Regions from separate parts of the Bacillus pacificus genome, predicted to be linked through region 3. Evidence: riboswitches for the same ligand, from Rfam matches in the RefSeq annotation. Region 3 holds a riboswitch; each other region holds the start of a gene.

Region 1 (8,079 bases), 1.7 Mb from region 3:
TGATTATGCTAGCATATCTCAAAAATTAGATCAATATTTAGTCGGAAAGCAATTCAATGGAACAGTTTTGGTAACAGATAAAGAGCATGTTATATTGAATAAAGGATATGGGTATGCTGATGTTCAAAATAAAATAGAAAATACGCCTCACACAAAATATCGTATCGGTTCTATTACGAAAACAGTTGTGGCTACATCTATTTTACAACTGCAGGATCAAGGGAAGCTAAATATTCAAGATAATGTAAATAAATATATTCCTTCATTTCCGGAGAATAAAAATATTACGTTATATCATTTATTAACGCATACCTCTGGTTTACCTGAACACGCAAAAGGCAATGTTAATGCTGCCTCCCGTTTACAGTTAATGAATTGGATTGGACGTCAAAATTTAGAATTTCCTGCAGGAACAGGTTGGAGATATACAGATTATAATTATATGGTGCTTGCCTATATAATAGAACATATATCGAAAAAACCTTTAGGAGATTACATAAAAGAAAATATATTTATAAAAGCAGATATGCATGAATCTGGTATGGGAAATATGGTACCTGGAGATAAAAATTTCACAAAGGGTTATGTGAAAAAAAATCAAGAGCTTGTACCAGCGCAGAAGGTAGGCATGGATTGGCTATATGGTTGTGGTGAGATGTATACGACAGTTGGAGATATGAAGAAATTAGACGAAGCAATTATAAATGGGAAACTTCTTTCTGAACAAAGTATACAAGCGATGTTTTCACCTTCAACAGAACGAAAATATGCATTTAGTTTTTACATATATCCGGATTATTTTCATAACCATGGTGTACTATCTGGGTGGAATACTTTCAATAATTTTAATAAAGAAAAAGGGACTTTTGTTATTTTATTTTCAAACGTGAAAAATAGTATGGATGATGACTTTAATAAAGATTTCCGAAAGATGGTAAGTGATTTATTAGAACAAAGGGGATGAGAAAATGAAACATAAAAATGTATCAATTGGTTTCATTGGTATTGGTGTAATGGGAAAAAGTATGGTGCGTCATTTAATGCAAGACGGTCATACAGTATATGTATATAATAGAACAAAATCGAAAACAGACTCTTTAGTGCAAGATGGTGCAAATTGGTGTGATACACCGAAAGAGTTAGTAAAGCAAGTTGATGTTGTAATGACTATGGTTGGGTATCCACATGATGTAGAAGAAGTGTACTTTGGGATAGATGGAATTTTGGAGAATGCAAATGAAGGCACAATCGCAATTGATTTCACGACATCTACACCAACATTGGCAAAACGTATTAATGAAACTGGAAAAAGTAAGAATGTATATACGTTAGATGCACCTGTATCTGGAGGAGACGTTGGTGCGAAAGAAGCAAGACTCGCAATTATGGTCGGTGGAGAGAAAGAAATATATGATAGATGTTTACCGTTATTTGAAAAACTAGGAACAAATATTCAGTTGCAAGGGCCTGCTGGAAGTGGACAACATACAAAAATGTGCAATCAAATTGCGATTGCTTCCAACATGATTGGAGTATGTGAAGCTGTTGCTTATGCGAAAAAGGCTGGATTAGATCCTGATAAAGTATTGGAGAGTATTTCAACGGGAGCAGCAGGTAGCTGGTCATTAAGTAATTTAGCTCCTCGAATGTTAAAGGGAGATTTTGAACCAGGTTTTTATGTAAAGCATTTTATGAAAGATATGAAGATCGCGTTAGATGAGGCTGAAAGATTACAATTACAAGTACCAGGTTTAAGTTTGGCGAAGGAATTGTATGAAGAGCTAATAAAAGATGGGGAAGAAAATAGCGGAACACAAGTGTTATACAAAAAATACGTAAGGGGGTAAATGAGATGGATCTTCAAAAATTTGATGAGATGATTGATACTGTACAAAGAGCAACATGTATACAAATTAATGAAAAACAAAAAGAAGCTTTTAAACAAAAATATGATTTTGAACCGAATTTCGAATATGGAAGAGATGAGAAAGGGCATTACGTTATTCGAACTTCAAAAAAGATGCTAGAAGAAATGGAATTTTATTTGGCATTGAAATATGATCGAGATGGAGTTGACCTTTACATGGAAGCGGAGATTGATGGTATATATCATGTATCTGTTAGCTATAGTGAAGACGCTTTGCATCTACAAGAATTGTTTCAATTTCTAGAAGAAAATAAATAAAAGTCCTCATTTGAGGACTTTTATTTTTAATTTTGTAATTATAAGCTAGAAGCCCGGCGGCATCGTTCGATTGGGAATGGAATCACTTGCGCGATGTGATTAGGACCAAATTGTTTTGTACGAGCATGGCGTACTATATAAAATGCACAGAGAATTGAAACAGGAATAGCACCGAATAAACCAAAAAGTAAAGCGCTTACACAAGATGCAACAAAACCTAAAACACCAACTTCTAACTCTTCCATAATAGCTCCTAGAATAATAGGAAGTGCTCCACACGTAACCCCTAGTATAAGTGCGATAAGTAAACTCATGATTCTCCCCCTCTGTTTGCGATTTTCTTTTCCTTCTTAGTTAATTGTAGTATATCATATATAAAACAGAATTTTCAGAAAAAGTTCAAAAAAAGTTCAATAAATGTTCAAAAAGTATTAATAAATATACTTGAAAAATTGAAGGGAGAGATTGTACTGAAAAGAAGGAATAATACGGTTAGAACCATAAAAAATCAGGCTTATTTCAAAATGAAATAAGCCTGTTCCATAGGAGGATGTATATATGTAGAGTGAATAAAAGGTTGGAAAAGGGGGTCCAAGGCCTTTTATTCAACTAACTACCTTAATAGATTGGAACCCAGCCTTCAGTTGTAACAAAAATACGAATAGCTACAACTTGACGATCATCTTGCAAGGTAAAATAATGTCTTGCATTTTCAGGAACAGATATGAGATCGCCTGGCTCAAGTTCAACGTCAAAGAATGTCCCATCTTTTCCTTCAATGGCAAAGATGCCATGACCACTAACAATAAAGCGAACTTCATCATCAGTATGATGGTGTTCTTTTTGGAAATTAATTAATAGTTCGTCAAGGTTAGGTGTGCTATTTGAAAGTGAAATTACATCATGTGCTTTATAACCTCGGCGTGATGAAACATCAGCAATTTCTTTTGAAAACACAGCTAATATTTCAGCTTTGTTTTCATCTGTTAATGAGTAATTTTCTTTTAAATGAGTAGGAAGTTTGGAAATATTCCATTTCTCATATAAAACGCCTTCCTCTTGTAGAAATTTTGATACTTCCACTTCATTTTCAATGCGAGTATTTATTTCATGAATACGAATTTGCGCCATTAGAAACGCCTCCTTGAATTGATAATAGTTTTATATGAAATTGGAATAAAAACTCATAAGCTTCTAATCTTTTCTTTGCATCAAAGCTATCTCGGCCCCATACGGTAATACCATGGTTACGGATTAATACTGCCCCCGAATCTCCTTGTATATGCTTGCGGAAGTTTTCTCCAAGCGTTGGGATATGGGCATGGTTTTCGATAATAGGAATGTTTATTGTTGCACCTTCTTCCCAAATATCGAGAGCTTTAATAATTTCTTGATTTTGAAGTGTGACTGCATCACTATATAAATTTGTGATAACATTGTTATCGGTTGTATGAACATGAAGGACGCATCCAGCATTCGTATTATTATAAATATGTGTATGCAAGATTGTTTCTGCTGAAGGACGTAATTCAGTTTCTAATACGGGAACCCCTAGATGATCTACTAATAGAAAATCATCTGGAGTCGTTTTTGTTTTATCTTTACCACTTGCTGTAATGAGAAAAGTGAGTGGTTCATGACTAACCTTTATAGAAATATTACCACTCGTTGCTGGAAACCAATTTCGTGTTGTTAATTCTTTTTTTATCTCGCTTAAGTCATACCATTGACGAAAAAGTTGTTTCATAATTTCACCTCCAACAAATGTTTTAATTCGTTTTGAATATCGTGAAACGATTCAAATGGTGTATAAGAAATATGATTTTCTTCACATTTTGTAATAAGGAAGTCACGAGCGAACACTTTATCCGCTTGTTTCGCAGCTTGTAAATCAGTAATTGAATCTCCGATTACAATATGGAAGTCATTTGTATTACTTAATTTACGGATGAGTGATGATTTACATAATCCGCAATGATTTTGACAATTATGATCACAAGGATGAGGCCAATTCACCGTAATGTATTCATTTGAAAAATCTGTTTCATTACAGTAAATTTGCTCTTTCGGAATGAGTCCTTGTAAGAGTGGATAGACGAAGAAATCCATTCCACCTGATATAACATAAAAGGAAATATTATTTTTATTTACAAATTGTATAAATTCATGAAAACCATTACGGATTTCAGCAGTCTCTATTAAAAATTGAATAATTTCATCGTGCAGATTAGTAGGTATGAATTGAAATAATTGAGAAACACCTTCTTGAATAGATAGCTCTTGTGATAAAATTCTATTCTTTACTTCTTCAGCTTCTGGTGGTGCAAATTTTTCCATAATGGACATAATGTTATCATTATTTGTAATCGTGCCATCGAAATCACAAAATACTTGAATACTCATAATTTCACCTCATGAGAGGGATTTCCCCATATTTGTAGTGCGCTATGCAAATTTATGTCATCTACTTCATGGAGTGGTTTATTTTGCAAAGTAGCATCAATTGCAGCACGGAAAGCTTTACCGCCGCCCTGCGCCCCATTTGGATGTCCATGTATTCCGCCACCAGCATTAATAACAACATCTTTACCGAAATCTCGTACAATAAAGGGAACGAAACCAGGGTGAATACCAGCAGACGGAACAGAAAAGCTCTTCTTGAAAAATGAATCGCCTTCAGTTAAATATTTTGAGATAGCAAGAGCTTCCTCTTTTTCTAGCGCAACACTTCCGTATGGAGATGGGAATAATGAAAAGTCAGCCCCAGCATAACGGAGTAGCTTTCCGAGTAATAATGGAGATGAAACTCCATATAACTTGGATGCGGAATAAGCACCACTTACAGCAGGGTGTGCCATAATAGGAAGCGGGATTTCATCATCTTCTGCAAGTGATTGTAGTACATCTAGTCCGTAAGAGAATACGTTAAATAATAGAATATCAGCTCCAGCTTGCACTGCACGTTTCGCATTTTCTTTTAAATCAAAAGTTCGTCCTGTTAAATTTACGGCATATAACGTTTTATGTCCGTACGTTTCATATACGGATTGTAAAACTTCTTTTCCAGATACGATGCGTTTCGTAAGTGGTGTTAATGCATTTTCGAATAATATCTCATCATCTTTTACGATATCTACACCACCAATTGCTTGATCGCGTAATTGCGTTTTTAAATACCCAATATTTCGTCCAATCATTCCTTTAAAAATACTCATTAAAAGGGGACGATCATGTACTTGTAAAAGATTTCGAATACCATCTATCCCGAATTTTGGACCAGGAAACTGTTTTTTTAATTCGTCTGAAAAAGTTAAGTCAATTAATTTTACTTCGCCATCAAGTGATAGCTTTCCAAATGTAGTCGTTAAAATTGCTGGTAAATCTGGACTGAAATTTAATAACGGATATTCGATTTTAATAATTCCGCGTTTCACTTTTTTACGTAAATACGAATTGGTATGTTCATGTGCAGCTAATTCCTCAACATGAATGACGTTGCCTTTATGCTGCTTTAATTGTTCTTGCAATAAATGTGGCAAATGAGTCCAAGAGCCAATTGTTAAACCGAGTGCAATTTGCTCAGCTTTTTTTTCTAAGTTATGTGAATCATCATGGATTAAATATGTCGCTATAATTCCGCTCATTGTTATAACCTCCTAGTTAAATAAAAAAACCTCTCAGCTAAGGAGAGGTTTTTTTACAACCAGCTCCTTATCTGTCAGCGTAATGCTGCGAGAATTAGCACCGTGTCTACAATTGTAGATCGGTTGCCGGGTTTCGTCGGGCTCGTCCCTCCACCTGCTCTTGATAAGAAGTATTTAGAAATGTTTAAATTTTTAAGATAACTGAATTTTGTCAGATATTTTTCATGTTGTCAATTACTTTTTGAAAAAATTTAATTTATCAATTCGATGAATGGCTTCTCTTAACCTATCTTCTGTATGTAAGAGACCAACACGGACATACCCTTCGCCATGCTCACCAAATCCAACACCAGGAGCAACTGCGACATGTGCTTTTTCTAGTAAAATATTAGAAAATTGCTCAGAAGTATATCCTTTTGGAACAGGAAGCCATGCAAAGAATGATCCTGTTGGAATGTTTACATTCCAACCAATTGAGTGACAAGCTGAAATAAGAGCGTTTCGTCGAGATTCGTAACTATTTACAAGGTCTATTACGCAAGACTGTGAACTTAATAGTGCTTCGCGGGCGGCATCTTGAACTGCACCGAAGATGCTAACATACATATGATCTTGTAATAGGTTGATTGTTTCAATCACACTTTCATTCCCTACAGCAAAAGCGATGCGCCAGCCAGCCATATTAAAAGTTTTCGATAATGTGTAAATTTCGATTCCTGTATCTTTGGCACCGTCTGCTTGTAAGAAACTAACTGGCTTTTGACCGTCGAATCCTATAGCACCATAAGCAAAATCATGAACAACTAATATATTGTGTTTATTGGCAAAATGAATCGTTTCATCAAAAAAATCTTTTGATGCAGTAGCACCTGTAGGATTATTTGGATAGTTTAAAAACATTAATTTTGCACGCTCGGCAATAGAATCATCAATTTTCGCATAATCTGGTAAAAAGTTATTTTCTGCAATAAGTGGCATTGTTTCAAATTTTGCTTTTGCTAAAGCGACACCTGATAAATAATCTGGATAACCTGGATCGGGAACGAGAATCGTATCACCAGGGTTTGTAAAGCAAACTGGTAATTCTACTAATCCAGCCTTTCCACCAAACAAAATAGCAACTTCAGTTTTCGAATTTAATTCTACGCCGTATTCACGTTGATAGAATGTTGCTACAGCTTCTTTTAAGCTTTCGTGTCCGCGAAATGGCGGATATTTATGATGAATGGTCTTTTCAGCAGCATCTTGCAAAGCTTTTACGATATGCTGCGGTGTTGGTTGATCTGGATTACCTTGACCTAGATTAATAACATCGTGACCAGCTGCAACGACTTTGTTAACTTTTGCAACAAGTGAAGCGAAAAATTGTGTTGGCAATGATGTTACTATCTCAGAAGGTTGAAATGATTTCATACTTTCCACCTCTTTTGAAAGTTGTTACAATTCTAGTGACAAATGATATAATCTTTCCAGTATTTTGTAAAGAAAAAAATGAGAATGGGGCTGAAAAAATGAAAGTCGCATGTATTCAGATGGATATTGTCTTTGGAGATGTAGAAAAAAATATTGAGAATGCTAAAAATAAAATAAGCGAAGCGATGAAGGAAAGACCAGATGTTATCGTCTTACCAGAACTATGGACAACAGGTTATGATTTAACGAGACTCTCTGAAATTGCAGATAGGGATGGATTGGAAACGAAAGAAAAGTTGATAGAATGGTCGAAACAATATGGTGTACATATTGTTGGTGGTTCTATAGCAAAGCAAACGGAGCGAGGTGTTACAAATACAATGTATGTTGTAACGAATAAAGGAGAACTAGTCCATGAATATAGTAAAGTGCATTTATTTCAGCTTATGGATGAACATAAATATTTAATCGCTGGAAATCGTACTGGTGAATTTAAGTTAGATGATGTAGAGTGCGCTGGCACAATTTGCTATGATATTCGTTTTCCGGAGTGGATGCGCGTTCATACTGCTAAAGGTGCAAAAGTTTTATTTGTTGTAGCTGAATGGCCATTAGTTCGTTTAGCACATTGGCGTTTGCTATTACAAGCAAGAGCAGTTGAAAACCAGTGTTATGTTGTAGCATGTAATAGGGCAGGGAAGGATCCAAATAATGAGTTTGCTGGCCATTCTTTAATTGTCGATCCTTGGGGCGAAGTTGTTGTAGAAGCAAATGAAGAAGAAGCAATTCTATTTGGAGAGCTTACATTCGAGAAAATTAAAGAAGTACGCAAAGGAA
Region 2 (8,079 bases), 340 kb from region 3:
GAATGGAAGAAAGAAATCGGTTAGCAAGGGATTTACATGATTCCGTCTCACAAAAGCTATTTTCGTTAACCTTTATGACAAAAGGCGCTGAGGCAGTTTTAAAAGGTCAAAATGAAAAAGTGGATCGATCTTTGCATGATATGCGTGAACTAGCGCAAGGAGCTTTAAAAGAAATGAGGACGTTAATTTGGCAACTACGTCCAGCGGGTTTAGAGAAAGGGTTATTACCAGCTTTAAAGCAATATGGTGAAAGTTTGGGATTGAAAATTCGGGAACAAGTTACAGGTGTCCGTGATTTACCACGTGTAGTAGAGGAAGCGCTATGGAGAATTGGACAAGAAGCTTTAAATAATGTAAGTAAGCATGCGAATGTTAGAGAAGCGACGATTTATTTCAAAGTGACGGAGAAGAATGTATCATTAGAAATAGTAGATCAAGGAAACGGCTTTGTAGAAAAGGATATAAAAGAGAAGAAATCACTTGGCATGACTACGATGCGCGAAAGAGTAGAATTAATCGGTGGAACAATTAAAGTTGTAAGTGATAAAAAAAGAACAAGTGTAAAAGTAAACGTACCATTATGATGTGAAAATGAGGGAAGTTTGTGAAAATAAAAGTATTGTTAGTGGATGATCATACAGTCGTTTTAAAAGGATTAGCATTTTTCTTAAGTACACAGGAAGATATAGAGTTAGTTGGAGAAGCAAGCAATGGGAAAGAGGCACTAATAAAAGTAGGGGAGACGAATCCTGATGTTGTGCTAATGGATTTATATATGCCCGAAATGGATGGTGTTGAGGCGACAGCGTGTATTAAAAAAGAATATCCAGATGTGAAAGTAATTGTATTAACTAGCTTTTCTGATCAGGCGCATGTGTTACCAGCATTAAGGGCTGGAGCAAGCGGGTATATTTTAAAAGATGTAGAACCGGATCAGCTTGTTGAGGCTATTCGAAGTGCATATAAAGGTAATATTCAATTACATCCTGATATAGCAAATGCTCTTCTCTCTCAAACATTACCTGTAGAAGAAAAAGAAGAAGAGCCTTCTATTCAAGTGGATGTGCTAACAGCGAGAGAAAATGAAGTATTGCAGCTATTAGCGAAAGGGATGAGTAATAAAGAAATCGCTTCTGTTTTAGTTATTACAGAAAAAACGGTAAAAGCTCATGTAAGTAGTATTTTGAGTAAGTTGAATTTATCTGATCGTACGCAAGCGGCATTATATGCAGTGAAAAATGGAGTTGTATAAGACGAAAGTCGTAAGACCTAGTTCGCCTTTAGAAGGTGGACTTTTTTTATGGAAAAATACGTCTATGTGAGGACGAAATTGTCTTGATATAAAGATAAAATATGTTTGTAAGCAACAAAACAACAATTACAAGGGATACCTTTTTAAAAGCATATAACAACATAAGAGTGAGTAGTAGGAGGAAAAACAATGGCAACAGTTTTATTTGTAAAAGCAAACAACCGCCCAGCGGAACAAGCAGTTAGTGTGAAATTATACGAGGCATTTTTAGCGAACTATAAAGAAGCACATCCAAATGATACAGTAGTAGAACTTGATTTATATAAAGAAGAATTACCATATGTAGGCGTAGATATGATTAATGGTACATTCAAAGCAGGTAAAGGATTTGATTTAACTGAAGAGGAAGCAAAAGCAGTAGCAGTTGCTGATAAGTATTTAAATCAATTCCTAGAAGCTGATAAAGTCGTTTTCGGTTTCCCATTATGGAACTTAACGATTCCAGCAGTATTACACACATATATTGACTATTTAAACCGAGCTGGTAAAACATTTAAATATACGCCAGAAGGCCCAGTTGGTTTAATTGGTGATAAGAAGATTGCATTATTAAACGCGCGCGGCGGTGTATATTCTGAAGGTCCAGCAGCTGAAGTAGAAATGGCTGTTAAATATGTAGCAAGCATGATGGGCTTCTTCGGTGCAACAAACATGGAAACAGTAGTTATTGAAGGACATAATCAATTCCCAGATAAAGCAGAAGAAATCATTGCAGCTGGTCTTGAAGAAGCAGCTAAAGTAGCAAGTAAATTTTAATTGAAAATAAAATCGTCACTCAAAAAAGTAGCATTAACAGATAAACGTTAATGCTACTTTTTTATATTTTAAGTTCGTCAGCTAGTTTTTCTAACTGAATTCGATCTTGTATGTAATAGGTTCTTCCATCTTTCCGTAAGTAATTTTGTTGGCAAAATTGGTTTAATACATATAAAAGGTGACGGTAGCTAACATTTAAGTATTCCGAAACCTCGGTATGTTTTTCTATATAACTGTTATTTTGTTCTGTTAATAGAATAAACGCCGCTAATCGATTTTCGAACGGATAACTATTATTTTTAGCATAACTTTCTGTTCGGGTAATGGTTTTCTCACCGATAAATTTGCATAGTTTCTGTAGAAAGGTAGCATCTTGTAACAAAAGATGCTGACAATCCTTAAGAGGAAGCGCTAAGCATATACAATCTTCAATTACTTCCACCGTTTTCGTAATAGATTCTACGCCAATTAATCCTAATTCCCCAATGAACGAAGGTGCCTGAATAAAGTTAATCAAAGAGACCTTTCCGTTTTTGTGACTCATATATATTTTTGCTTTCCCAGCAATTAAGTAATAAAGATAAGGAACATCGACCCCTTCATTACATATCTTTTCTCTTTTCTGAAAGGAATGTAGTTCAGCATACGGTAAGATATCAAAAGAAAAAAGAGTATGGAAATTGTAAGTTTGTATGTAATGAGAGATTTCTTCGCTATTTCTGCTGACTTTCATGTTTTCACCTCATGTTTAGTATGAGATATCTCCTATTATTTTTACAAGAAAGAATGATACGATTTACGTAAATTTGTTTTTGTAGAAAAGAGAGTGTGAAGGGCTTATGAAAAAATATAAAACATTATTATTCGATGTAGATGATACATTGTTAGACTTTCAAAAGGCAGAAAAATCGGCATTACGTATGCTTTTTGAAGAGAAAGGGATGTTTCTAACTAGCGAAATTGAAGCGCAATATAAAAAAATTAATAAAAGTCTTTGGACTGCTTTTGAAGAAGGTGAAATAAGTCGTGATGAAGTTGTAAATACACGATTTTCAATTTTGTTTAAAGAATACGGGGAAGAAGTAGATGGGATATTATTCGAAAATAATTATCGCAGTTACTTAGAAGAAGGAAATCAGCTCATGGAAGGTGCTTTACAATTTATAAATCAAATTCAAAGTGAGTACGATTTATATATAGTGACAAACGGTATTTCTAAGACGCAAGATAAACGATTACGTAATGCAGGGTTACATGCCTTGTTTCAAGATATTTTCGTTTCTGAAGATACAGGTTATCAAAAGCCGATGAAAGAGTATTTTGATTATGTTTTTGAAAGGATCCCTAACTTTGTTCCTGAAGAAGGGCTCATTATTGGGGATTCGTTAAGCGCTGATATGAAAGGTGGATATGTAGCGGGAATTGATACTTGTTGGTTTAATCCAGAAAAGAAATGTAATAATAGCGAGATTGTGCCAACATATGAAGTGCAAAATTTTGAAGAGTTATACGCGTTATTGAAGCAACATGTGTAATGAGAATAGGCAGTGGAACTTTCGTCTCTACTGCCTATTTTTTATTGGTAGTTTCATTATGTTTTGGAAGTAGAAATGCATTTCCGATAGCACCTGCTCGAATCGTTTGTAATAGTAAATTAAGTGAAGGTTTTAAAAGGTCTTTTTCAAATGAATATAGAATATATTTCTTTTGTTATGTACATTAAATTCCTTGTAGTTAATTTAGAACATTCAGAAAAACTGATTGACATTAGGAAATTATTGCTATAAAATCAACGGTAATTGCATAGTCTTATCAAGAAAAGGTGGAGGGACAGGCCCGATGAAACCTTGGCAACAGCCGTATAACGGAATTGTGCCAAATCCTGCAGGTAATAAACCCTGAGAGATAAGAAAGAGCCTTTAGAGCGTGTTTTCAAACTGCTCCTTTCTTGTTTTCAGGAAAGGGGCAGTTTTTTATTTTGTATAAAAGAAAGGAGAATAAGAGATGGGAGAATCATGGGGGAAAGGAACAATTTGCGTGCAAGGTGGCTATACGCCAAAGAATGGTGAACCGCGTGTTTTACCGCTTTATCAAAGTACAACGTATAAATACGATACTTCGGATGATTTAGCAGCCTTATTTAATTTAGAGGCAGAAGGATATATATATACGCGTATTGGAAATCCTACTTTAGCTGCATTTGAGCAAAAGCTAGCAGATTTAGAGGGTGGCGTAGGAGCTGTTGCAACGGCTTCTGGGCAGGCTGCTATTATGCTTGCTGTTTTAAACATTTGTAGTAGCGGAGACCACTTGCTTTGTTCTTCCACAGTTTATGGCGGGACGTTTAATTTATTTGGAGTGAGTTTGCGTAAGCTTGGTATCGATGTTACATTCTTTAATCCGAATTTAACTGCTGATGAAATTGTGGCCCTTGCTAATGATAAGACGAAACTCGTTTATGCAGAATCGCTAGGAAATCCGGCGATGAACGTTTTAAATTTCAAAGAACTTTCAGATGCAGCGAAAGAGTTGGAAGTACCTTTTATCGTGGATAATACATTAGCAACTCCTTATTTATGCCAAGCATTTGAACATGGAGCAAATATTATCGTTCATTCTACGACGAAATATATTGATGGTCATGCAAGTTCGTTAGGTGGCATTGTTATTGACGGAGGGAACTTCGATTGGACAAACGGGAAATATCCTGAACTAGTTGAACCGGATCCAAGTTATCACGGCGTAAGTTACGTTCAAAATTTTGGTGCAGCAGCTTATATTGTGAAGGCACGTGTTCAATTATTAAGAGACTACGGAAACTGTATGAGCCCATTTAATGCGTATGTTAGCAATATCGGCTTAGAAACATTGCATTTACGAATGGAGCGTCATAGTGAAAATGCTCTTGCAGTTGCTAAGTGGCTTGCTGATCATGAACGTATTGAATGGGTGAATTATCCGGGATTAAATAGTAATGAAAATTACTCGTTAGCACAAAAGTATTTGAAAAAAGGTGCTAGTGGTGTTTTAACATTCGGCATTAAGGGAGGATTAGAAGCAGCAAAAGAATTTATCGCAAATGTAAAACTAGCAACTCTCGTAACGCACGTGGCTGATGCGCGAACTTGCGTTATACATCCCGCAAGTACAACACATAGACAATTAAGTGCTGAAGATCAGCGCTTAGCTGGCGTCACATCAGATTTAATTCGTCTATCAGTTGGTATAGAAGATGTTTCGGATATTATTGCAGATTTAGAAGCAGCGCTAGTCGGAGGCAAACAACATGCCGATCATAATTGATAAAGATTTGCCAGCTCGCAAAGTGTTGCAGGAGGAAAATATTTTTGTAATGACAAAAGAGCGAGCAGAAACACAAGATATCCGGGCATTGAAAATTGCTATATTAAACTTAATGCCTACAAAGCAAGAAACAGAAGCGCAATTACTTCGTTTAATTGGCAATACACCGTTGCAATTAGATGTACATTTACTTCATATGGAATCACACCTGTCCCGTAATGTCGCACAGGAACATTTAACGAGTTTCTATAAAACATTCCGTGATATTGAGAATGAGAAATTTGATGGACTCATTATTACAGGAGCACCAGTTGAAACCCTTTCTTTTGAAGAGGTAGATTATTGGGAAGAGCTTAAACGTATTATGGAGTATTCAAAAACGAATGTAACATCTACGCTTCATATTTGCTGGGGGGCACAGGCTGGTTTGTATCATCATTATGGTGTTCAAAAGTATCCTCTTAAGGAAAAAATGTTTGGTGTATTTGAACATGAGGTTCGTGAGCAACATGTGAAATTGTTACAAGGGTTTGATGAGTTATTTTTTGCCCCGCATTCTCGTCATACGGAAGTACGAGAGAGTGACATTAGAGAAGTGAAGGAGTTAACGTTATTAGCCAACTCTGAGGAAGCGGGCGTTCATCTTGTTATTGGGCAAGAAGGAAGACAAGTGTTTGCGCTCGGTCATAGTGAATATAGTTGTGATACGTTAAAGCAAGAATACGAGCGAGATCGTGACAAAGGGTTAAATATTGATGTGCCGAAAAATTATTTTAAGCATGATAATCCAAATGAGAAGCCGCTTGTAAGGTGGAGAAGCCATGGAAATCTATTATTCTCTAATTGGCTAAATTATTACGTGTATCAAGAAACCCCTTATGTATTATAAAAAAAGATTGTGTAACACGTGGCAACGTTTTCTCTGCAGTGGTTAACTTATATTTTTCCGAATGTTCTAAAAACATTGTTTTTCAGATTTTTTACTCATATAATTTCATCTAAACACAATTTTTGAGGGGTGGACAGTATTATGAAAGAAATTCAAGTTGGCTTATTAGGTCTTGGGACAGTTGGTAGCGGTGTAGTTCGTATCATTACAGATCACCAAGAGCGACTGATACACCAAGTAGGTTGTCCTGTAAAAGTAACGAAAGTGCTAGTACAAAATATTGAAAAAGAGAGAGAAGTAGAGGTACCTTCTACTCTATTAACGCAAAATGCAAATGAAATTTTAGATAATCCAAATATTGATGTTGTCATCGAAGTGATGGGTGGCATTGATGACGCAAAATCGTATATTTTACAAGCTTTACAAAGCGGGAAGCATGTTGTGACTGCCAATAAAGATTTAATGGCGTTACATGGAGCGGAACTCTTAGCGGTAGCAAAAGATAATAAAGCAGATTTGTTTTATGAAGCAAGTGTAGCCGGAGGGATTCCGATTTTACGAAGTATCGTAGAGGGACTTTCTTCAGATCTTATTACGAAAGTAATGGGAATTGTAAATGGAACGACAAATTTTATTTTGACGAAAATGTCAGATGAAGGGAGAGCATATAACGACGTGTTAAAAGAAGCTCAGCAACTTGGATTTGCAGAAGCAGATCCAACATCAGATGTAGAAGGTTTAGATGCAGCAAGAAAAATGACAATTTTGGCTACCCTTGGTTTCTCTACAAATGTAGAGCTTGGAGATGTGAAGGTAAAAGGCATTACTTCTATTACAGAAGAAGATATTGAATACAGTAAGAGTTTAGGATACACGATTAAATTAATCGGTCTTGCGAAGCGAGATGGTGAGAAATTAGAGGTTACAGTTGAACCGACATTACTCCCAAATACACATCCTCTTGCGGCCGTGCAAAACGAATATAACGCTGTATATGTGTATGGTGAAGCAGTTGGAGAAACGATGTTTTATGGACCAGGTGCAGGAAGTTTACCGACAGCAACAGCTGTTGTTTCTGATTTAGTAGCTGTAATGCAAAATATTAGATTAGGGGTAACAGGAAATAGTGCTGTAGTCCCGCAATATCAAAAAGTATTAAAAGAGCCAGACGAAATTGTTGTGAAGAAATTTTTAAGACTTCATGTGAAAGATGAAATTGGTGTATTTGCAAAAATTACTTCGTTATTCTCTGAGCGTGGTGTTAGCTTTGAAAAGATTATTCAGATGCCACTTGAAGAGAAAGGAAAGGCTGAAATTGTCATTGTAACGCATCGTGCATCTCTTGCTGATTATGATTATATTCTACATACGTTGCAAGGGTATGAAGAAATAGATTGTTTGAAAGCAAACTACCGAATTGAAGGAGATGCTAAGTAGTATCTCTACTAATAAAAAACCTATTAAGCAGCTTGCTTAATAGGTTTTTTTCTATTTAAAATTTGTGTACCAACTTGAATAAATGCTTGTATAATCCAGCCTGTTGTAAAGGATAAAATAATTGTTCCAAAATAGATAGGTCCATCTAATAAGAAGCTTAATGTTAAAAATAAGAATGCTAACGAAATTTCTGTCCTTCTAAATGTCCATTTCTTTTTCTCAGCAACTGTTAAAACGAAAGCTTCTTGAGGTGCTGCGCAAAGATTTGTAGAGACGTAAAGACCAATACCGGCTCCAACGAATAGATTTCCGCAAATAAGTGTTATATATTTTGGAAGAGAACGGATAGCGTCCATAATAGTCGTAATGGAACCAATCCAAT
Region 3 (8,079 bases):
GAAGTTGTGAGGGAGGGACTAAAATGCATGAAGAATATAAAGAGATAATAAAAAAATCAATTGAATATATAGAAAATCACTTGCATGAGGAGCTTACAACAGAAAGAGTAGCATCTTACAGTGCGGTGTCGATGTACCATTTTCATCGTATTTTTCAAAGTTATATTGGTATGAGTGTAACGGATTACATTCGAAAGAGAAGATTAACTCATGCTGCACAAGCTTTAGTATCGACTGAAAGAGCAGTTATTGATATTGCAATGCAATATGGTTTTTCCTCACAAGAGGCATTTACGAGAGCTTTTAAAAGAATGTTTCAATGCAAAAAGAAGGAAAAGAGGATTGTTGACAATTATTTGAAAAGTTATATAATCTAAATGTAAGTGATCACTTGCATGAGGAAGAGAGGATTTTATGGCGCGCTCAAAGACGGCAGAAAAAATTATTCAAGCAGCGATTGAATTAGTGAAAGAAAAAGGATATAAAGCAGCGACAACGAAAGAAATTGCAATGCGTGCTGGTGTTAATGAAGTAACGATATTTCGCAATTTTAAAAGTAAGAAGGGTGTTATTGAAGCAGCGGTTGCTGAATTTTCATATGTACCGCATTTAAAAAAGTTTTTGCAAACAGAGATTGTATGGGAATTAGAAACAGATTTAAAAAACTTAGCAAGGCATTATCATAATTTTTTAGATGGGGTAAAAGATATTATTGCTATCGGTATACGTGAGGCTGGAGAATTTCCTGAATTAGACGGGGAAATTGCTAAAATACCACAAGGACTAAAAGAAGAATTAAGTATCTATTTTGCAAAAATGCAGGAAAAAGGAAACATTATTGATACGAATATTGAAGCGCAAGTAATGAACTTTATCTGGATCAATTTTGGATATTTCTTATCTAAATTACGTTTTGCTGATCGCCTGACAGAAGTTGATGATGAGAAATTTATTGAAAATAATATTGTTTTATATGCTAGGGCATTAAGACCCTAGTATTTATTTAAAATAAAATGCAAGTATGTACTTGCTTGCTAAAAGGAGAGTGGGAAGATGGATACATTAAAACAGTTTTTAAAAAGACCAGGTACGTATGTAGGAATGGTAGTAGCGCTATCGTTCCAACTTATTTTCTTTTGCGTGTGGTTAACAGCATATGATGGAGTGAATGAAAGAGCAGATCAAATGCGTATCGCTATTGTGAATGAAGATGTCAATATAGGTAATAAAATAGCAGAAGGCTTACAGAGAAATTTACCATTTCAAGTGAAAGCAGAACGGTCTGTAGAAAAAGCAAACAAAGAAATGAATGACCATGTGTACGATATGATTATTGAAATTCCTGCTTCTTTTTCAAAAGATATAAATGAAACAGGAAAATCAAATTTAAACTTCCACATTAATCAAGCGAATGCCATGATGGCAAAGCAAATGATGGAAGGAGCTGCAAAACAAATTCGAGATAATGTAAATAAAGAGGTAGCAAGTTATAAGAAACAAGCGATTGTCGGAAAGCTACAAGCTGTAGGACATGAGAATGTAGAAGTGATAAAAGGGTTAACGGAAGATTCAATTGGTTTTACAGTTCATAAAGTAAATGATGCAAAAGGATTTTCAGTGAATATGGTACCGCTAATGATCGTATTAGCTTCATTTGTAGGAGCAATGATAATGAGTATGGAACTATCAAAAGTTGCAAAAGAAGTAAAGGGCGGTTGGAGTAATTTCTTATCAAGACAAATTATAAACGGTACAGCATCGATTTTACTTGCATGTATTACAATTGGTTTGATGAAAGGCTTCCAAATTGAGATGCACGAAACAGTAGGGAGTATATGGGTGTTTCAAGCAATAGTCTTCTTCGCATTTCTTTCATTAACACAAATGTTTCTAACTGTGTTTGGAAACGCAGGTATGATTTTTAATATTATCTCACTATCGTTACAACTTGTAAGTTCCGGTGTAATTGTCCCACATGAGATGCTTTCTAAAACATATCAAACAATCGGTGAACTATTTCCCGCAACATATGCAGCGAATGGCTATTATACAATAATATTTGGAGGAGTTAGTTTAGAGAGAAATATTATTTCATTATTAGTTATTGTATTGGTTACACAATCAGTAGCAGTGATGACTTTAGCTATAAAAGGAATGGTAAAGGGAAAAAGCTCTGTAGTTAAAGAAGCATAAAATAAAAAGGTATCCTCAATTGGATACCTTTTTATTAGCACTCATTATTTTGTAACTTCTGTCCACTTGTAGTTAAACTCACCACCGAAGTCAGTTGTTACAAGTCCTTTAATAAATCCGCGTTGTAAGTAAGAACGACCTTGTTGGTATAAAGGAGCGACAGCACCGTCTTGTAATAGAATTTTTTCAGCTTGCTTCATTGCTTCCCAGCGAGCTTTTTCATCACCAGCTAAATCTGTTTTTACTTTATGAATGAGCTCATCGTACTCTTTGTTAGAGTATTTATCGAAGTTATACGCACTATCTGTTGTAAATAAATCTAAGAATGTAATTGGGTCAGCGAAGTCAGGGCCCCAGCCATCAATACCGATTTCATAGTCACCACTTAATAGTAGTTTTAACTGTTGTTTACGTGGTTGTGGTTTTAAATTCACTGTTAATCCATCTAAGTTCTTTTCTAGTTCACCTTTTAAATATTCACCAGTCTTTTTAGCTAAAGCGTTATCACTTGTTAAGAGTTCAATTGTTACTTTGTCAGTACCAAGTTCTTGCTTCGCTTTTTTCCAGTTTTCTTTCGCTGTTTTCACATCATCTTTCACTAGATTTCCGTTTTCTTTACGGAAGTCGTTGCCTTCAGGGCTTTTTGCAAATTTCGCAGGAATCATTCCTTCAGCTGGAACAGCGCCGTTATTTAAAATTGTTTCTACGTATGCTTTTTTATTCATTGCGCCGTTAATAGCAAGGCGTGCGTGTTGATTTTTTAATGTTTCATTTTTTTGATTGAGTCGTAAAAATTGAATGCCAACTTCAGCACGTTCTTTGAAGTTTGGATCGCCCTTATATTTATCAACAAACTCCGCAGTTAAAGCAACGCGATCAATTTGTCCTGAATCATATAAGTTCACTTCTGTAGACTTATCTTTAACGATATTGAAGTTGATTTCTTCTAATTTTACCGTTTTAGCATCCCAATAGTTAGGGTTTTTCTTCAATTGGAAGCCTTGTTCGTGTTTCCAGTTATCTAATGTGAAAGCACCGTTGTAAATTAAATGATTTGTTTCTAAACCGTATTTATCGCCTTGAGACTTTAAGTACTCTTCATTAATTGGTAAGAATGTTGAGAATGTCGTTAAGCTTAAGAAGTAAGGAACAGGACGGTCTAGTTGTACTTCTAACGTTTTGTCATCAACAGCTTTAATACCTAATTGATCAACTGGTAATTGTTTTTGGTTTATTTGTTTCGCATTCTGTATATCGAAGAATAAGAATGCATATTCAGCTGCTGTGTCAGGGTTTACGGCACGTTGCCAAGCGAAGACGAAGTCCTTTGCTGTAACAGGAGTACCGTTTGACCATTTTGAATCACGCAGATGGAATGTATATTTTGTTTTATCGGGACTAACGTCAACCGACTCAGCAACACCAGGAATTGGTTTATTATCTTCTCCCATTGCGTATAAACCTTCAAAAACATTTCGCATTACGCTCATGGATTCCCCATCCGTTGCTTTTGCAACATCCATTGTTGGAATTTCTGAAGCGAATGATAAGTTAATTGCCGGCTTATCAGGTGCTTTATCTTTTGCTTTCGCTCCGCTTGCATGATCTTTATTTCCCCCGCAAGCAGTTAGTAATAGACTTGCCCCTAAAACAGATGCAACAACAGGTACAACTTTTTTCTTCATTGTTCGTTCCTCCCTAAATGTGTTGTTCGTAACGTCATAATGTCCATGTCTTGAAGTGTATTTATAGAAGAAGAGAAAACCTATTATAAATATGTATATGTAGGTAATCAGGTGTTCTATATGTATATACATGTTGAAATATAATGTATCGTTATATGTTTCAACATAGGAGACGTTATATTTTGATGGTGAAATATTTCGTTTCTTTGATTATTTAGAATATTAACACTGAGAAGAACTATATGTCAATAATAAAAAGTGGAGTATTAATTTTTTAAAATAATATATTAAAAAAGCGGATTTTCTCTTATTGAGAATCCGCTTTTAATACATTTTTTCAATAAAATAATTGTTGTAGATAGAAAAACTTCAATTCAGCTTGCCTTTTATTTTTCAATTTGTGCCCATTTGAAGTTTAATTGGCCTGCAAAGTCTACTTGCACAATTCCTTTCACATAAGAACGTTCTAAATAAGATTCGCCTTTTTGGTAAAGGGGAGCGATAACTGAGTCTTTAAATAATATTTTCTCAGATGCTAGTAATGCTTCCCAGCGAGCTTTTTCATCACCAGCTAAAGTCGTTTTCACTTTTTCAATTGTTTCATCGAACTCCTTATTAGAGTAATGATCCAAGTTGTAAGGGTTATTCGTTGTAAACAATTCAAGGAATGTAATTGGATCAGCAAAGTCAGGGCTCCAGCCGTCAATACCAATTTCATAGTCACCTTTTAATAAAAGTGAAACTTGTTGTTTACGTGGTTGTGGTTTCACATTTACTGTTAATCCATCTAAATTCTTTTCTAGTTGTCCTTTTAAGAACTCACCAGTTTTCTTATCAAGGTCAGCATCACTTGTTAATAATTCTAATGTTATTTTTTCAGAACCAAGCTCTTGTTTCGCCTTTTTCCATAACTCTTGTGCAGATTTTGTATCAACTTTGGTTAAATCTCCGTTTAAAGTACGGAAGTCTTTTCCATCAGGCCCTTTTGCAAAGTTTTTTGGAACGAGACCAAAGGTTGGTGTAGATCCATCATTTAATAACGTATTTACAAAGGATTTTCGATCAATTGTTTGATCGATTGCTTGGCGTGCAGACACGTTTTGTAGTACTTTGTTTTGTTGGTTCATACGTAAAAATTGTACGCCTACGTTCGGGCGTTCTTTAAAGTTCGCATCTTTTTTATATTTATCAACGAAGTCGGATGTTAATTTTATACGGTCTAATTGTTTTGATTCGAATAGGTTTACTTCTGTTGATTTTTCTTTTACGACGTTAAAATTGATTTCCTCTAGTTTGACAGTATCTTTATCCCAATAGGTAGGGTTTTTCTTGAATTTAAAGCTTTGTTCATGCTTCCAATCGCTTAGTGTAAAAGCGCCGTTGTACAAGATTGTATTGTCTTCTAAAGCGTACTTATCACCTTGTTTTTTAAAGAATTCCTCGTTAATTGGTAGAAATGTTGGGAACGCTGTTAAGCTAATAAAATATGGAACAGGGCGTTCTAATTCTACCTCAAACGTATGGTCATCAACTGCTTTTACACCAAGTTGGTCGGCTGGAAGTTCTTTGTTGTTAATTTTTGTTGCATTTTTAATATCAAAGAATAGAAATGCATATTCAGAGGCTGTTGCTGGATCGACAGCTCTTTGCCAAGCGAAGACAAAATCTTTCGCTGTAACAGGAGTGCCGTTTGACCATTTTGAATCTCGCAGGTGGAATGTGTATTTCGTTTTATCGCCACTTACTTCATGAGATTTTGCAACACCAGGGACAGGTTTATTACCTTCACCAAGATTATACAAACCTTCAAATACGTTTCTCATTACTTGACCAGAATCAGTATCTGTAGCACGAGCTGTATCCATTGTTCGTATTTCAGTAGGTGAAGATAAGTTTAAAACCTGTTTACTAGGTGCCTCGTCTTTTGCATTTGCTCCGCTTGCTTCGTTTTTATAACTACCGCAACCAGTTAATAAAATACTTACTCCTACAACTGACGCAATACCGGGTACAAACTTTTTTTTCATTTGATTTTCCTCCTAAATAATTAAGTTTGGATGATGATGAGGGAAATGAAAAATAAAAAATCCCTCTTTTCATATTGAGAAAGAGGGATTTTTACGTACAAGTTATGCACCCGTATATAAACGAAGTCCCTCATTCTATCTTTCAAGCTATAAAGCTTGCAGGAAGTGGCACAGTATTCAAAAAATGAACCTGCTGCCGAGGTTTCAAAGGGCCAGTCCCTCCACCTCTCTTGATACAATGAGTAAACGAATAAACTTTATTAATTTTTGTGTTTCTTTGATAATTCAAAATCTTACACCTTGGATGATGAAGTGTCAACTGAATGAAATATAGTTTAAATTTTCAGTTTTCTTTAACGAAAAACCACTGCATATGGCAGTGGTTTTTCTACTAGAAGTTAAAGTTATCTGGATCTGGACCAACGCGACGGTCTTCATTTAAAGCTTGAATTGCTTTCATATCATCAGCACTTAATTCAAAGTCGAAGATGTTTGCATTTTCAATAATGCGATGTTCTTTAATAGATTTAGGGATTGTTACAACTTCGTTTTGTAGATCCCAGCGTAAAATAATTTGCGCAGTTGATTTATTATATTTTGTCGCAATTTCTTGCAACGTTGGATTATCTAATAGTTGTCCTTGCATTAATGGTGACCAAGCTTCAAGCTGGATATTATGTTCTTTACAGAAAGCGTGTAACTCTTCTTGTGCTAAACGTGGGTGGTATTCCACTTGATTGACCATTGGCTTAATTTCAGCAATTTCAAATACGTCTTGTAAGTGGTGAATATGGAAATTACTCACGCCAATTGCACGAACACGGCCGTCTTTATAAAGTTTTTCTAACGCTTTCCATGATTCAGTATATTTCCCTTTTACAGGCCAATGTACTAAATATAAATCTAAATACTCTAGTCCTAATTTTTCTAATGTAGTTTCAAATGCTTGAAGTGTTGTTTCATATCCTTGATCGCTATTCCATACTTTTGATGTAATAAATAATTCTTCACGTGAAACACCTGATTCACGAATTGCTTGGCCAACGCCTTCTTCATTTTGATAAATTGCTGCAGTATCTATACTGCGGTAGCCATTTTTAATTGCTGCTTTCACAGACTCAATTACTTCTGAACCATCTTCTACTTTAAAAACACCTAAGCCGAACCAAGGCATTTTTACACCGTTATGTAATGTTGTATAGTCTTTTAAACTTGTTAAACTCATATTATTTCCCCCTAGCTTTTTTGTTTGTTGCTTCTACTGCTTTTTGAATTGCCCCTGAAAAATTATATTCATATAAAGCTTTGAGACCTTCAGCTGTGGAACCACCTGGTGTTGTTACTTGTTCGCGGAGGTTAGCTGGATCTTGCGTTCGTTCGAGCATAGAGGCAGAGCCAGAAATCATTTGAATGACAAGGTGTTTGGCAGTCGCTTCATCAACTCCATAACTTTTTGTTGCTTCAATTAAGCTTTCAGCAAAGTAATAAAGGAAGGCCGGTGCACTTCCCGTAACTGCAGTAAGCTGATGAACTTCTTCCTCAGTGCAAAGTTGCGAAGTACCAATACCTCTTAAAAGCAGTTGCAAGGTTTCCTGATGCATCTCGGTTACCGATTGTCCCATTGTATATAAGGAGATAGACTTTCCGATTTCAGCAGCTGTATTTGGCATAATCCAAGCAACAGGTGTTCCTTTAGGAAGTCTTTCTTCTAAATAAGATGGGCCAATGCCAGCAGCTACCGTTACGACAAGTTGACTCGATAGTAACGGAGATAATTCCGCTAATAAACCTTCATGTGCAGAAGGCGGCATTGCTAAAACAATCGTATCAACAGATGTAACATGCTGCTTCCAATCTGTTGTAGTAGACACATTATATCGCGTTTGTAATTGTTCTAGCTTTTCTACGTTGCTTCGGTTAGAAACGATAATTTCTTCGATGTATTCTTTGCTTGTTTTCAGTAATCCGGAAAATATAGCTTCTGCCATACGACCAGCACCAATAAATAGAATTCGATGTTTAGTTAGCATATCCTCTATTCCTTTCTAGTGGAGATATGTTATAAAAAACGATACCATTTTTAAGAGAATTTTGTAAAAAGAAAAGGCTTATTGTAGATGGAATAGATAATGAAAAGTAGGAAATTAATGGTGAAAGGGAGAGTGATTCCTTAT
Region 4 (8,079 bases), 1.2 Mb from region 3:
AACCGCCTGTGTCCGGTCACTTACATTTAGCTTATTTAATATATTGCTCACATGTGTCTTTACTGTTTTGAGGGCAATAAACAACTCGTCTGCAATCTCTTGATTACTTTTCCCCTCTGCAATTAATAACAAAATTTCAGACTCTCTTTCTGTTAACTCCTCATGCAAAGGTTGTTCTTTCTTCTGACGCATACGAGACATCATTTTACCAGTAACTTTCGGCTCTAATACCGTTTCTCCATCATAAGTAGCTCGTACAGCGTCTGCTATATCACTCGCTCTTGATGTTTTTAATAAATAACTTGTCGCTCCGGCCTCAATAACAGGATACAATTTCTCATCATCTAAAAAGCTCGTTACAACTACAATTTTTGCTTCTGGCCATTCTTGAATAATAGCACGTGTTGCTTCAACACCATCCATCTCATCCATGACAAGATCCATCAAAATAATATCCGGCCTTAATTGCAAAGCTAACTCTGAACCTTTTCTTCCATTTTCAGCTTCTCCAACTACTTCAATATCTGGCTGCGTTGATAAATATGCTGATACACCCATTCGAACCATCTCATGATCATCCACTAGTAATACTTTAATCATGATTCTCCCCCTCTCTCAATCATAATCGGTACTTTTACTTCTATTTGTGTACCTTTATTTGGAAAACTAAGTACCTTTAATGTCCCACCAATTTCATGAACACGCTCTTGTATTGACCTTAATCCGTAAGAACCAGCCTTATTCACTCCTACTTTAAAACCTACACCATCATCAATAATTTTCAATATTGCATATTGATCAATTTTTCGAAGACGCACTTCCGTTTTCTTTGCCTTCGCATGACGTAAAGTGTTAGATAGCGCCTCTTGTACAATGCGGAATAAGTGATCTTCTACACCTTTTTTTAATTGAATCGGTTCAATTAACCATTCAATTTTCATATGTTGCTTTCTAGATAGTTCTGTTAATAATTCTTCTATACCTTCTGTTAGTTTCTTACCTTCTAACTGTACTGGGCGTAAATGAAGAAGCAATGCTCTCATTTCTGACTGTGCATTTACAACCATATTTTCAACGAGCTGTAACTGCTTTTTCGTCGTTTCTGGAAATTCAGCTACTTGTTCATTAATAGCCGACATCATCATCGACATTGCAAAAAGCTGCTGACTTACAGAATCATGCAGCTCCCTCGCCAATCGATGCCTTTCTTGGGAAATCGCTTCTTGTCTCATCTCTTCATTCCAATGAGCTCGTTCATTCGTTACCTTTTGAAAGAGTCCAGCTTGCTCCTCTAATCGACGAGCCAGACCGATTACTTTTCGTTCCACTTCATGAAATTCATCATCTGCAGTAAACGAAACATCACTCGGAAAATTCCCTCGCTCTACTTCAAATAGAAACGTATTTAATCCTTGTATACGCTGCTCTATATAGTAACCGATTGCATATCCTACAATCCCCCCGATAAGTAAACTTGTAGTCATAATAAACAAGCCAATTGGAACAGAAGCGATGGATTCCTTCCATAATAAATCATATACTTGTTGCTCGCTTTTCCATACATATACAATTGTACAAATGAGTGCGATACTAACTGAGGACAACATAGAATAACGAATATACATCCACGAAATATTTTTTTGTTTCTTCATTATACTTTCCTCACTTCCGTATCGCCTACGACAAGCGAAGAAATAATTTTAATACGACGAGGAGCCTCTTTATACTGCTCTGTTCTAAATGTAACATTGCGGTTAAACCCTGTCTCCTCATGACCTGGCAAGAGCACACGTCCGACAATAACAGAATGATTTAAAGACAGTTCAATATCATATGGCACATATAAACGAATATTACCAACGACACCCCGAATAACAATTACCGTTTCTCCTTCTGGAATCATAGCAGTTGTTAAATCTATTTCCACATCACAAGCACCATATTGAACATTAATATCCTCAAGTTCATAAATATGATCCATCATTCGTACATTGCCTACAAACATATTTTTTAAATATGGTTCTGTACGATATATTTGCTTCTCTTCGTCTATAATCCCTTCTTCTTTAATTTCAACCTTCATTGCTTTTTGCTGATGCCCTTGTTGAATCAATTGATAACCAATTAAAGCTAAACAAGCAAATACGACAAGAACAAATGCTGCTGATGAAAATAAGAAGAATAAAAATACGATACCACCGACAAATAAAAATACATTTCCCCGTACATAACGATTCTTTTTACGATAATGCCTTCCAAACATAAGCATAATAAATGCAAAAATGAGACCACCTGGTTCAAAATGTCCAAGTATCATATCAAGAAAAAGACCGAATCCAAATATGATGAGGAGCATCCCCATTAATTGTGTCTTTGAAAAATGTTTCTTCATTTCAGCTCCCCCCTTCTTGTCACATATACATAGAAGAAAAGGCATTGCTTTCCAACACCTTTTCTCCTATCACTATATCATAAGCCTGTTTTATAATATACTACTATTATTTTGTTAACTCTTTCGCTAACGATACATCATTCTTTTCTTTCATTTCACGCTCCAGCTTTGCAATCTTCATATCAAATGTGTCACGTTCATGCTCCTCGTTCATACGAGTTTCTAAGTCGCGAATATGATCTTCAATTTCTTCAAAGCGTAAGAATGGATTATTTTCATCCATTTTATGCATCGCAGTATTCATACGACGATTTGCATGTGCCATATTTTCACGTGCCATTAATTCCATACGTTTTGCGTGCATTTCTTTTAATTTATTTTTCATTTCAGAAAGACGACGCTCTAGCTCATCAATTTGTTCTACAACACCTGCATACATTTCTTCTAATCGAGTTACTTGCCCTTCATAATAAGCTACTTCTTCTAATGCACGCTCATGTAGTTGTAGTTCGCCTGCTTCTTGAGCGATGATCGCTTGCTTAGATCTTTTATTCACGAAATAACGTGCTTGCTCAAGCTCACGAGCAAAGTTAGATTTTAATGTTTTATGACGCTGAATTAACTTCTCAATTTTTGTTATTTCACGCTCACTATCACGTAAATATTGGTTTAACATAGCAATTGGGTTTTTTCTTTCTTTCTCATCTAACACATTATGAAAATCTGCTAAAATTGCATCGCGTACACGTCCGAATAAAGATTGTTTCATTATAATCTTCCTCTCTTCTACTTTATAAATTTGATTTGATTGATTTTATATTAGTTTTTCATTAACTTGTTCCACTCATCTTCAAAGTTGCTATATGGTTTAGAACTTTCTGGAGCAGAATCAACAACTACATCTTTTTCTTTTTTCCACTCACGGTATCCGTAGTATAAAACTACTAATGCTGCTATACCGATTAATGCTGGGGAATGAGAAAGGGCGATGGACAAGCCGATCAAACCAACAATACCCCAAGCTAACTTTCCAAAAAATGATTGTGCTCGCACAAATGATTTATAGCTCCAGTACACAACTCCTGCTCCGATTGCGAATCCTACAATACCAGCAAGACTACCAAGAGCAATTAAAGCTAAAATACCAGCCGCGATAAACGCTAGAAATTGTTTCATCTTGTGCTTGCCTCCCTTCGATTTGATACTCTTATCTTAACTATTTTTTCTTTTTTCCATAACGAGCTTAAGAACCGTTTTTAACTCAGACTTAAGACCGAGTTGCATTCAGCCTTTTGTAAAAACATACGGTAGCATGGGATCGTTCACTCTTTTCCCGCACATAAAAAGCCGTACAGAGAACATTCTCTGTACGGCTTTCGTTACTTTTCATACACTTCATTTTCATTATGCTGTTTTATGATACTCTTTTTTTTCCGCTACTTTAGAAAACCTCGGGAAACCAATTAATATAGAAATGATTCCACATACGCCAACTAAGATTGGATAAAACGCATATGGTAACAGTTCAATTGGAGATAACGCCGCAAATCCTGCTGCTGTTAACATTTGCGCACCATACGGAATTAACCCTTGCACACAGCACGAGAAAAGATCTAATACACTCGCTGATTTACGAGGATCAATTTCATATTGATCTGCAATGTTTTTCGCAAGCGGACCTGTAAAGATAATAGAAATGGTATTATTCGCTGTACACATATTCGTCATACCTACTAAACCAGCTATACCGAACTCTGCTCCTTTTTTTGAACGAATGTTACGCGTTAAAATATTCATTAAATATTGAATGCCACCATTATATTGAATCAATTCGACCATACCGCCAATTAAAATAGCAAGTAATACTAACTCCATCATACCGCCCATTCCAGTCGTTACACTTTTAAAGAAACTCTCTAACGTATAACTTCCATCTAAAAGACCGATAACCCCAGATAGTACAGTTCCACCAGTTAACACGATAAGTACATTCCAACCAAGTAGCGCTGTAATAAGTACTCCTGCATACGGTAAAATCTTTATCCAGTCAAAGCTATGCGTTTTAATCTGCGTATCGCTTCCTAAAGTAATGATTACTAATAGTACAATTGTAATAATAGCTGCTGGTAATACAATTAAAAAGTTCGTTTTAAACTTATCTTTCATTTCTGTTCCTTGTGAACGTACAGCTGCGATTGTTGTATCTGAAATAAATGATAAATTATCACCAAACATCGCTCCGCCAACAACAGTAGCCATCGTAAGTGCAATTGAGATATCAGTTTGCCCACTAATACCTACAGCAATTGGTGCTAATGCAGCAATTGTTCCCATTGAAGTTCCCATCGCTAATGAAATAAATGCTCCTATAACGAAAATGCCAGCTACGATAAATCCTTGTGGTAAAATCGATAACGCTAAGTTAACTGTAGAATCAACGCCACCCATCCCTTTTGCTGTTTCAGAAAATGCTCCTGCCAGTACAAAAATCAGAACCATAATCATAATGTCTGGGTTCCCTGCACCTTTAGCAAATCGTTCCACTTTTACATGAAAACTTTCTTTACGATTCATTGCTAAAGCGACTCCTACAGCAATTGAAATTGCTACAAGTATCGGCAATTTATAGAAATCACCTGTAATAATTCCAGAACCAATAAATAGCGCCAAAAATATCCCAAGTGGTAATAATGCCAAACCATTTCCTCTCGTTTCTTTCAAAGTACCATCTCTCCCTAGTTTCAACCTTTTTCTAATGAATAACAAAAGACCTCTTCCAACGAGAAGAGGTCTTATACATCTATAAGAAACGCTCTTCTCATCTTTCAAGCATATGCTTGCTGGATTTGGCACAGCACTCTGAAATCGAGTCCGCTGCCGAGGCATCGTAGGGCCAGTCCCTCCGCCTCTCTTTATAAGAAGGTTTCATATTTATTTTTTAATAATAATTTCTTCCCTAACTTTACTCGCTTACAAAACAAAAGTCAATTATTTTTTGTATAGATTTTTTTGGTAATTATACAAAAATTTGAATACAATAATCATTTTAACTTTTTGATTTCTTCTTCCAATATTGAAATCCAATAAAATTCACTATTTTTTATTGCAGCTATGATCCATTTCGTAGTGTACCAAGCTAACTCATACTCTTCTTTTGTAACATCGCCACTTTTATAAGCATCCTCTAGCTCATCTTCATCGAGTACATACATTTTACCATTCGGTAATAACACTACATCTAAATATAAATCATCAAAATATGGTAAGCCACAGTCATCTATTTCATATTCTTTCGCCACATCGATATAATATTGCACTAATTTTTTCTGATCATCTAACATAGCTGTAATCGCAAAGTTTTTCCCATCTATGAAATATTGAATCCACGTATACTGATTACCAGCAATACAAAGTTCCTTACCATCATATGCTTTAAAACTAGGTTCTCTCACCTTTTTTATTTCCAGTATTCCTAGCATTCCTTCTTCTATTTGCTTAACAGTATAATCCCTCTCTATTAGTCGCTTCCACGAAGAACCGTCACCATATTTACGTTTCATTTCGTCTGCTCCCTTTCTATATAGAAAAGCCCCCACATATTATGTGAGAGCTTGTTCAAATTATAATTAAGCTGCTTGCTTATTAGAAATTTCTTTCAAGTAGGCTTGTCCTTTTTCAGCGTCATACTGACCTTCCCACTTAGACATAACTACAGCTGCTAAAGAGTTACCTACAACGTTAACTGCTGTACGGGCCATATCTAAAATACGGTCAATACCAGCAATAAAGGCTAAACCTTCAGCTGGAATACCTACTGTACCAAGTGTCGCTAATAATACAACGAATGATACGCCAGGTACACCCGCAATACCTTTTGATGTAAGCATTAATACAAGTAATAATGTAATTTGTTGTGTAATAGATAAATCAATACCATACATTTGTGCTAAGAAAATAGCCGCAATTGCTTGATATAAAGTTGATCCATCTAAGTTAAATGAATAACCTGTCGGAATAACAAAAGATGTAATTGCCTTTGGACAACCAAACTTCTCCATTTTCTCCATGATTTTTGGTAAAACTGTTTCTGAACTTGCTGTAGAGTACGCTAAGATCAGTTCATCTTTTAAAATCTTAAAGAATTGGAAAATGTTAATTCCAAATATTTTCGCTGTAAGTCCTAATACGACTACAACGAAGAAAATCATTGCCCCGTATACTACAATTAATAATTTCCCTAATGGAATTAATGAAGAAAGACCAAATGTAGAAACTGTAACTCCAATTAGTGCAAACACACCAAATGGTGCAAATTTCATAACTTGATTTGTTACGTAAAACATTGCATCAGCTACACCTTGGAAAAATTGAAGAACCGGTCTTCCTCTTTCACCAATTGCTGCTACACCTAAACCAAATAATACAGAGAAGAAGATAATAGCAAGCATATCTCCGTCAGCTAATGACTTTACAATGTTTGTTGGAACAATATTTACAAATGTATCTGCAAACGAATGACTTTGCACTTGCTCTGTCGTATGTGTATATTTCGAAATATCTGTCTTTGTTAACTGCTCCATATTTACGCCTTTTCCTGGTTGGAAAATATTCGCAATTAATAGACCGACAATAATTGCAATTGTTGTAATAATTTCAAAGTAAATAATTGTTTTTCCGCCTAGTCGACCTAATTTTTTAACATCGCCAACACCAGCAACCCCAACAACAATACTCGCTACAACAATCGGTACAACGATCATTTTAATTAATCGGATAAAAATATCACCAATTGGTTGTAAATAGCTCACCACTGCCGGATTGCCAAAGAAAATCGCCCCAACTGCAATACCTAGCGCAAGACCAATTAAAATTTGCCATGCAAGTCCTATTCTTTTCATATTTGTTGTAACCCCCTCTTCGATGTTTCACTCTATCTCTCATTCTATCTATCTCTATAAAACTTGAAATTAAGAGTATTACATATTATTCGACAATTCACTACATTTTGTCCCTGTTAAAAATCATAAATCAAAATTTAAAATCTGACAACAAAATAAGTTTGCCCGAACGCAAATAATTTTCTTGACAAAAATAAAACCCATGTCAGAAAACCTAACATGAGAACGATTCCTTACCAGTCTTTTATTAAATGTATAACTAATATTTCACTACATAAAACAATTTTACTTTTTCCTTTATTTTACAAGGAACTCTAAAAATACACCCTTGTTACACAAATATAAAAAATGCATCTGCAGTGAAATTTATCGCTGAAAAATGATAAATTCCGACAAAACTTAGTAATTTTATAAAATTTTCTTTACATTATGGTTACAACGATAGACACTCTTCTTCTTATGATATATAACATTCATAGGGAAAGGAGCCAGACAACCATGAAAAAGAAATTTGTAGCGTTCAGCGTTTTAGCAGCAGGAACGATTTTCGCTTCCCCGTTACTTTCACCCGCATACGCTGAAACGAATCAAGATAAATTATCTAATATTCAATCTGAATTAGAAGGAAAACAAAATGACTTACAAAATAAATCAGCCGAGAAAGAACAAATAGAAAAAGAAATTCAAGAATTACAAAAAAAAATCGACGATTTAACTACTTCTATTAATAAAAACGAAGCTGAATTAAACGATACAAAAAAAGAAATTAGTAAAACACAACAAGTAATT

What was found. Region 3 has a riboswitch for S-adenosylmethionine ahead of LMD38_RS25050 (peptide ABC transporter substrate-binding protein). Riboswitches for the same ligand answer to the same signal wherever they lie in the genome.
Region 1: linked by a shared signal. The riboswitch ahead of mtnW (2,3-diketo-5-methylthiopentyl-1-phosphate enolase) and the one ahead of LMD38_RS25050 (peptide ABC transporter substrate-binding protein) in region 3 are both predicted to bind S-adenosylmethionine.
Region 2: linked by a shared signal. The riboswitch ahead of LMD38_RS26820 (bifunctional O-acetylhomoserine aminocarboxypropyltransferase/cysteine synthase) and the one ahead of LMD38_RS25050 (peptide ABC transporter substrate-binding protein) in region 3 are both predicted to bind S-adenosylmethionine.
Region 4: linked by a shared signal. The riboswitch ahead of LMD38_RS19175 (Na+/H+ antiporter NhaC family protein) and the one ahead of LMD38_RS25050 (peptide ABC transporter substrate-binding protein) in region 3 are both predicted to bind S-adenosylmethionine.

What each region holds. Positions count from the first base shown of each region.
Region 1 is NZ_CP086328.1:1,293,455-1,301,533, forward strand. Features, by position in the region: gene LMD38_RS06870 (serine hydrolase domain-containing protein) at 1-964, shown strand, start outside; gene LMD38_RS06875 (NAD(P)-dependent oxidoreductase) at 969-1,847, shown strand; gene LMD38_RS06880 (DUF3909 family protein) at 1,853-2,185, shown strand; gene LMD38_RS06885 (hypothetical protein) at 2,224-2,499, opposite strand; gene LMD38_RS06890 (1,2-dihydroxy-3-keto-5-methylthiopentene dioxygenase) at 2,804-3,316, opposite strand; gene LMD38_RS06895 (methylthioribulose 1-phosphate dehydratase) at 3,294-3,932, opposite strand; gene mtnX (2-hydroxy-3-keto-5-methylthiopentenyl-1-phosphate phosphatase) at 3,929-4,588, opposite strand; gene mtnW (2,3-diketo-5-methylthiopentyl-1-phosphate enolase) at 4,585-5,829, opposite strand; SAM riboswitch class I at 5,894-5,999, opposite strand; gene LMD38_RS06910 (pyridoxal phosphate-dependent aminotransferase) at 6,064-7,242, opposite strand; gene LMD38_RS06915 (carbon-nitrogen family hydrolase) at 7,257-8,079, shown strand, end outside.
Region 2 is NZ_CP086328.1:5,209,370-5,217,448, forward strand. Features, by position in the region: gene LMD38_RS26795 (GAF domain-containing sensor histidine kinase) at 1-584, shown strand, start outside; gene LMD38_RS26800 (response regulator) at 605-1,252, shown strand; gene LMD38_RS26805 (FMN-dependent NADH-azoreductase) at 1,442-2,068, shown strand; gene LMD38_RS26810 (transcriptional regulator YeiL) at 2,130-2,801, opposite strand; gene LMD38_RS26815 (YjjG family noncanonical pyrimidine nucleotidase) at 2,908-3,603, shown strand; SAM riboswitch class I at 3,875-3,980, shown strand; gene LMD38_RS26820 (bifunctional O-acetylhomoserine aminocarboxypropyltransferase/cysteine synthase) at 4,073-5,371, shown strand; gene metA (homoserine O-acetyltransferase MetA) at 5,355-6,260, shown strand; gene LMD38_RS26830 (homoserine dehydrogenase) at 6,402-7,697, shown strand; gene LMD38_RS26835 (YczE/YyaS/YitT family protein) at 7,721-8,079, opposite strand, start outside.
Region 3 is NZ_CP086328.1:4,869,668-4,877,746, reverse strand. Features, by position in the region: partial or broken gene LMD38_RS25070 (helix-turn-helix domain-containing protein) at 24-374, shown strand; gene LMD38_RS25065 (TetR/AcrR family transcriptional regulator) at 415-996, shown strand; gene LMD38_RS25060 (YhgE/Pip domain-containing protein) at 1,054-2,193, shown strand; gene LMD38_RS25055 (peptide ABC transporter substrate-binding protein) at 2,238-3,878, opposite strand; gene LMD38_RS25050 (peptide ABC transporter substrate-binding protein) at 4,265-5,905, opposite strand; SAM riboswitch class I at 6,038-6,145, opposite strand; gene LMD38_RS25045 (aldo/keto reductase) at 6,297-7,130, opposite strand; gene proC (pyrroline-5-carboxylate reductase) at 7,132-7,935, opposite strand.
Region 4 is NZ_CP086328.1:3,694,553-3,702,631, forward strand. Features, by position in the region: gene LMD38_RS19150 (response regulator) at 1-600, opposite strand, end outside; gene LMD38_RS19155 (sensor histidine kinase) at 597-1,652, opposite strand; gene liaF (cell wall-active antibiotics response protein LiaF) at 1,652-2,392, opposite strand; gene LMD38_RS19165 (PspA/IM30 family protein) at 2,499-3,161, opposite strand; gene LMD38_RS19170 (lmo0954 family membrane protein) at 3,212-3,568, opposite strand; gene LMD38_RS19175 (Na+/H+ antiporter NhaC family protein) at 3,797-5,113, opposite strand; SAM riboswitch class I at 5,208-5,313, opposite strand; gene LMD38_RS19180 (ribonuclease FAU-1 family protein) at 5,434-5,952, opposite strand; gene gltP (glutamate/aspartate:proton symporter GltP) at 6,019-7,290, opposite strand; gene LMD38_RS19190 (murein hydrolase activator EnvC family protein) at 7,789-8,079, shown strand, end outside.